2 regions of the Acidovorax sp. GW101-11A03 genome follow, and region 2 is predicted to be linked to the other one. Evidence: predicted binding sites of a transcription regulator. Region 2 holds the regulator's gene; the other holds the start of a gene.

Region 1 (3,336 bases), on a different contig from region 2:
CAACCGGTGGCTGGATGCCGACCTGCCCGAGGTGATGGCGCTGCGCCAGCAACTGCTGCCGGTGCAAGGCCCGCGCATGCGGCAGGCCGATGTGGACCTTGCCCAGCCTGGCTGGTGGCAGCGCCTGCGGTTGCCGTCGCGCAGCAACGCACAGCCGGTGCTGCTGGTGTGCGAAGGTGTGCTGATGTACCTGCAGCCCGCGCAGGTGCAGGCCGTGCTGGCCGAGTTTGCGCAGTGTGCGCCCCCCGACTCGCGCATGGTGCTGGATGTGCTGACGCGCCAGGCCGTGGGCTGGGCCGCCCGGCACCCCAGCGTGGGGCCCACGGGGGCCGAATTCTGCTGGGGCGTGGGCCGCATGGCCGAGCTGGCGGCTGCGCATCCGCGCCTGCGTCTGCTGCGCGAGCAGAGCGTGGCCGAGGCTTACGGTTGGGCGGGGCTCGGTTTAGATGCGCTGTGGCAGCACTGGCTGGGGGCACCGCCGTATGGGGTGGCAACGCTGGGGGTAGGGGATGGCTCCCCCTGAGCCGCAGTAGCTAGTTTTTTCGCAATTCTGCCAACTGCCCGGGCGCCAGCACCCGCATCCACGCGGGGGCCTGGCCCGTGAGCTGCCCCACGATGGCCGCCTGCAGCGGCGGCAGGCGCCGCGCGCCCTGCAGCACCAGCTGGCGCAGCAGGCGCGGTACCGGGCGGGCGTCGGTGTACAGGCGCACGATGGCGTTGGTGCCCTGGTAGATGGGCCAGGCGTGGCGGTGGTGGCCCTGGGCGTAGGGCGCGAGTGCGTCGGCGCTGCCGATGTCCTGCCCGCGCTGGCGCGCGCTGACCAGCGCGGCGGTGAGCCGCTCCACCCCGGCCAGGCCCAGGTTGTAGCCATGGGCCGTCACGGGGTGCATCCCCACGGCGGCGTCGCCCAGCAGCGCACAGCGGTGGCCCGCAAAGCGCTGCGCATACACGGCGACCAGCGGATAGGCATGACGTTCGCCCACCAGGGCCATGGGGCCCAGCCGGTTGTTGAACTGGGCCTGCACCTGGGCGGTGAAGGCCTCGGGGGTCTGCGCCATCAGCGCGGCGGCGTCGGCCGCACCCGCCGTAACCACCACCGAGCACAGCGCATGCCCTTCGTGTGGGTCGTCCGGCAGCGGCAGCACGGCCAGGGTGCGGTCGTAGCCAAAGCACTCGTGCGCTACGCCGCCGTGGGGCTGTGTGTGGCGCATGCGGCAGACGATGACGGTGCGGCCAAAGTCGGTCATCTGTGCGCCGATGCCCAACTGGCGGCGTGTGGCCGAGAAGCGGCTGTCGGCGGCCACCAGCAGCGGTGCCGTCAGGCGCTGGGGCGTGGTGGGGTCGCCGGGGGCTGTGCTGGCAGGTACGCAGTCCAGCTCGGCATGGCCGGGCAGCGTGGCCACGCGGGTGACCTGGGTGCCGGTCAGCAGGCGCACGCCCGGCATGTGCGCCGCCACGGTGTGGGCCGTGCGGCGCAGTGCATGGTTGGGCACGATAAAGCCCAGCGGGCCGGGGGCTGCGGCACCAGAAGCGCCACCCTGGGCGCTGCTGGTCGTGTTCAGCTGCAGCGCACTGTGGCGGCCCAGCGGGCCGTCGTGCACCTGGGCCTCCACGATCTGGCCCACTTCGTGGTCTGCCAGATGGGCCCAGGTGCCCAGCCGCTGCAGCGTGGCCCGGCTGGGGTGGGTGAGGGCGATCTCGCGGCCGTCGGGCGCGGGCTGGGCCAGGGCGCTGTCGCTCTGCTGCTCCACCACCGTGGCGGTGAAACCGGCCTGGGCCAGGGAGATGGCCAGCGACAGGCCCGCCGGGCCTGCGCCGACGATGAGCACGTCGCTGTGGTGGGTGGTGGTCATGGCAGGGGGAAACCTAACGGGGCCGAACAAGAGCCCAAGCGCCTGCGATTGTGGGCGCAGCCCGCGCGGCGGGGTTTGCCCTGGGTCAAGCGGCCGTGCAGGTGATTGCTATTGAAATAATAGCTATTTGGGCAATGCCAGTGCGCGGTAGCGGCCCAAAAACCTTCAAATTTCTGAACCCCGGGCCTGCGTTGCGCAAGGTGGGCTCGTCCCCACCGTCCCCACCGCTCAGCCGTTCAGTCCTTGGCAACCTTGCGCGTGCCCCTGGCCGGTTTCTTCTTGGCCGTGCCTGCCTTCTTGCCGCGCAGGTGCAGCCCCCAGGTCACCAGCAGCCACAGATAGGACGCGGGGATGCTGTACGCAGCAAAGGCGGCCAGCGACAGCGGCGGCGCGGTGATGGAGCGCGGGTTGGCAATGGTCGCCAGCAGCTGGCGTGTGCCCGTGCCCACTTCGGGCGTGGTGTGCTGGCTGCCCGAACGTGCCATGAGCGCGCCCATGAAGGTGAAGAACTCCATGAGCAGCGCGCCAATCAGAAAACACGCGGCCAGGGCCAGCAGCTGCGCAAACGCCCGGCGGTTGCCCTTGGCCAGAAAAACGATGGCCGACACCAGCACCAGGGCGGGCAGCACAAGGACCACGGCGGGCCAGGCGGACAGGAGCAGGGGCATGGGAGTCGGTACCGGTATCAGCCGCGAAGCAACAAGAGGAGACAGAAGGACGCTGGGACGGGTGTGGCTGCGGATGATAGACGCATGCGCACCGCCCCTCGCGCCCATGGCGCCGGGCTACGGCTGCGGCTGCGGTGGCGTGGCCGGGCCTGCCATTTCGCGCAGGCGGCGGCGCAGTGCGCGGTCGCGGCGGTCTTCGGCCTCCCAGTCGGCCTTCACGCCGCGCCACAGCGCCAGCGCCATGAGCAGGATCACGGCGGTGAAGGGCAGGGCGAACACGATGGTGGCGGTCTGCACCGCCTTCACGCCCCCGGCCAGCAGCAGGCTCACGGCAATGCCCGAGATGAGCAGGCCCCAGACCACCTTGACGCGCGCGGACGGGTTCTCGTTGCCCCGGGTGCTCATCATGCCCAGCACCAACACGGCCGAGTCGCCCGAGGTGACGAAGAACACCACCACCAGCACCGTGGCCACCCCCGACATCAGCGCGCCCCAGGGCAGCGCGTGGAACAGCGAGAACAGCGCGGTGGAGACATCGGCGTTGACCGCATCGGCAATGGGCACGCCCTGCATGATCTGCAGGTGCAGCGCCGTGCCGCCAAACACCGAGAACCACACAAACGCCGCCAGCGTGGGCGCCAGCACCGTGCCCAGGATGAACTCGCGGATGCTGCGCCCGCGCGAGACGCGTGCGATGAACAGGCCCACAAACGGCGACCAGCTCACCCACCAGGCCCAGTAGAACACCGTCCAGCCGCTCACCCAGCCGCTGTCGCGGAAGGGCGTCATGCGCAGGCTCATGCGCACAAACTCGC
Region 2 (3,336 bases):
ATCTCCGCCGCAAAGTACTGCCGCACATCGATCAACCAGGCCTGCTCCATGGATTCATAGAGCAACTCGCCCTGGCACATCAGGGCCATGATGGCGGCGCGGCGCACAAGATCGTCGCGCGTGAGGGCCAGGCCACGCACCACCGGCAGGCGCCCCTGGTCGAGAAAGTCGTAATACTCTTCCAGCGTCTTGGAGTTCTGGCTGTAGGTCGCACCCACGCGGCCGATGGCCGATACGCCCAGTCCGATCAGATCGCAGTCGGGCTGTGTGCTGTAGCCCTGGAAGTTGCGATGCAACCGCCCTTGGCGTTTGGCCACAGCCAAGGCATCCGAGGGCAGCGCAAAGTGGTCCATGCCCACATAGACATAACCCGCGTCCATGAACGCATCGAGCGAGCGCGACAGCATGGACAGCTTGCTCGACGCCGTGGGCAACTCGGCCGACACAATGCGGCGCTGGGGCTTGAAACGTTCGGGCAGGTGTGCGTAGGCATACAGCGCAATGCGGTCAGGCCGCAGCTGCGCGACCTGCACCAAGGTACGGTCGAACGACTCGGGGGTCTGGCGCGGCAGGCCATAGATCAGGTCCACGTTCACCGAGTCAAAACCCAGCGCGCGCGCTGACTCCACCAGTGCGAACACCTGTTCGGCAGGCTGGACGCGGTGCACGGCCTTCTGTACCTCCGCATCAAAATCCTGCACACCGAAACTGAGCCGGTTGAAGCCCAGCTCAGCCAGCAGCGCCAGCCTGTCGGCGTTCACGGTGCGGGGGTCCACCTCGATGGAGTACTCACCGCCCGGCGCCAAGGTGAAGCTGCGCTTGAGCATGGCCATGAGTTCACGCAAACCCGCATCCGACAGAAACGTGGGCGTCCCCCCACCCAGGTGCAGCTGGCTCACCACCTGGCCCACGCCGCAGTGTGCGGTGTGCAGATCGATCTCGCGGCTCAGGTAGCGCAGATAGACTTCTGCGCGGTCATGGTGCTTGGTGATGATCTTGTTGCAGGCGCAGTAGTAGCACAGCGACTCGCAGAACGGAATGTGCACATACAAGGACAAGGGCAAGGCCTTGGCCACCGAGCCTGTCCGGCGCTGCTCCAGTGCCAGGATATAGTCTTCCTGCCCGAACGCTTCGACAAACCGGTCGGCTGTCGGATAGGAGGTGTAGCGGGGCCCCGGCACGTCAAAACGGCGCAGGAGATCGGGCGAAACAGCGGTCATGGGGGAATATCCTTGCGTACACCCTGACTGTGCCGTACCCTCTCGGCGATGTCCTTGACCTGCATCAAGTGAACGACCAGGCCGACGGGCGACAATTTGACAAATGTCAGTCGCTCCGGCGCCCCCCCGAAGGCCTTCCAGCTTTTTCGTATCGGGCGCGATGTACTTGACACCCAACCTCTAGCTCACGTGCCTATGAACCCGCTCACCATCAAAGTCGCCTGCTCCAACTGCAACCTGCGCGAGCTGTGCATGCCCGTGGGCCTGAACGAAGAGCAACTGCAGCGCATCGATGAAGTCGTTGCCGTTCGCCGCAAGGTCAAGCGGGGGGGCACGCTGTTCCGCAATGGCGAGTCCTTCACGTCGCTTTACGCCATCCGCACGGGTTTCTTCAAAACCTGCGTGGCTACCGAAGACGGCCGCGACCAGGTCACCGGTTTTCAGATGGCGGGCGAGATCATTGGCCTCGATGGCATCGTGAACGACCACCACACCTGTGACGCGGTGGCCCTGGAAGATGCCGAGGTCTGCGTGATGCCCTTCGACCGCATCGAGGAACTCTCGCGCGAGGTCACGGCCCTGCAGCACCATGTGCACAAAATCATGAGCCGCGAGATCGTGCGCGAACACGGCGTGATGCTGCTGCTGGGCAGCATGCGCGCCGAAGAGCGCCTAGCGGCTTTTTTGCTGAACCTGGTGCAACGGCTGCATGCACGCGGCTTCTCGCAGTCCGAACTGGTGCTGCGCATGACCCGCGAAGAAATCGGCAGCTACCTGGGCCTGAAACTCGAAACCGTGAGCCGGACCTTCTCCAAATTTGTGGAAGAAGGCATCGTGGAAGTCAAGCAGCGCCATGTCCGCATCCTGGACACGGATGCCCTCAAGCGCATTGTGAACAGCCAGCAAGCCTGCCACTGATCTGGCCGCCGTCCCGGTTGGCCTTCACCGGCTGGCCAGTAACGCCCTCCTCCTTGCTCAGGAGCAGGACGATGTCTTGCGGCAGTCGTCTGGCCGCTCACCCTCGGGGACCGGGCAGCGGTTCAACTCAAAGGGTGACATGGCAAGCAGCGTGGTCAACGCACTGCTTGCCATGGTGATGATCCAGAACGCAAAAAAAGCCAGCGTATAGACGCCCTGCCGCGACAGCGCCAGCGGTTGCCCGAACCAGTGCAGATCCTGGGGGTCCACCATGGCAAAAACCAGCATCTCCAGCACCCCCGCCATCAAGAAGGCGGGCCATGCAATCCACATCAGGCGTTGCGTCCACATATCGTCGTTCCTGTCTCCTGGGGGCTCAGTGGCGGCACGGTGGCATCACTGGTGAGCCACATGCTTGTGTATTTCAACGCGGCTGATCCTGCACGGGGGTGGCCGCATGGTTGCGTCCCTTCATGGCAGGTGCCAGGCTCTTCTCGGGGGCTTCCAGCGTCTTGTTGATCTCGATCCCCTTGCGGTAGTAATCCTCTGCCACCACTGGGTCTGGACGGGACAGCGCCAGCCACAAGGTCACAAAACCGGCAACGATCACAATGACCGGGCCGGCAATCACCAGCCAGACATGGCCGAATTTCCACCAGGGTGCTGCCGCAACAGGGGCAATGGCTGGGCTTGAAGACATGGCGATTTACTCCTTCACAATCATCTCAATCAACACAAGGCCATGCGCGGCCTTGCACCAGGGCACCGTTCAGCGTGGCACCAGGAACACCGATTTTTCTGTCACATGGGCGGCGGCACCGACGGCCTGCACATCGAACTGAACGGCATGAGAGCCCGGGCTTGCCGACCCATAGGGAATCTGCAAACGCACCGCCACCCAGCGCGACTCTGCGGGGCCGATGTCCACTTCGGCATCCGAAGACACCTCCAGCCCCTCCAGGCCCCGCGCGCTGATGCGATAGCGCTGTTCACCTTCTGTCGCATTCATGATCTGCAGGCGGTAGATGTTCTCCAGCTTGCCGCCAGCCACGATGCGCGAAAGCGCTGCACGGTCCCGCACCACATCAACCTTGAGCGGGGTGCGCACGACCAGGCTGGCCAGCATGGCGACGCACAAAGCCACCAGCACTGCGCTGTAAATCAGCACCCGGGGCCGGAGCACACGCCGCAGCATCTG

The links. Region 2 encodes FNR, which switches genes on or off when oxygen is low (the NO sensors DNR and NnrR bind a similar motif). Its sites were predicted from a motif close to TTGATNNNNATCAA; they were not measured.
Region 1: the regulator FNR is predicted to act here: its motif matches at 1,929-1,942, upstream of ubiM (5-demethoxyubiquinol-8 5-hydroxylase UbiM).

What each region holds. Positions count from the first base shown of each region.
Region 1 covers NZ_JBWKZU010000001.1:227,724-231,059, forward strand. Annotated here, with positions in the region: gene AC07Z7_RS01040 (class I SAM-dependent methyltransferase) at 1-523, shown strand, start outside; gene ubiM (5-demethoxyubiquinol-8 5-hydroxylase UbiM) at 534-1,853, opposite strand; gene AC07Z7_RS01050 (hypothetical protein) at 2,090-2,521, opposite strand; gene AC07Z7_RS01055 (BCCT family transporter) at 2,639-3,336, opposite strand, start outside.
Region 2 covers NZ_JBWKZU010000011.1:77,274-80,609, forward strand. Annotated here, with positions in the region: gene hemN (oxygen-independent coproporphyrinogen III oxidase) at 1-1,220, opposite strand, end outside; gene fnr (fumarate/nitrate reduction transcriptional regulator Fnr) at 1,416-2,138, shown strand; gene AC07Z7_RS07300 (hypothetical protein) at 2,196-2,489, opposite strand; gene AC07Z7_RS07305 (FixH family protein) at 2,563-2,838, opposite strand; gene ccoG (cytochrome c oxidase accessory protein CcoG) at 2,908-3,336, opposite strand, start outside.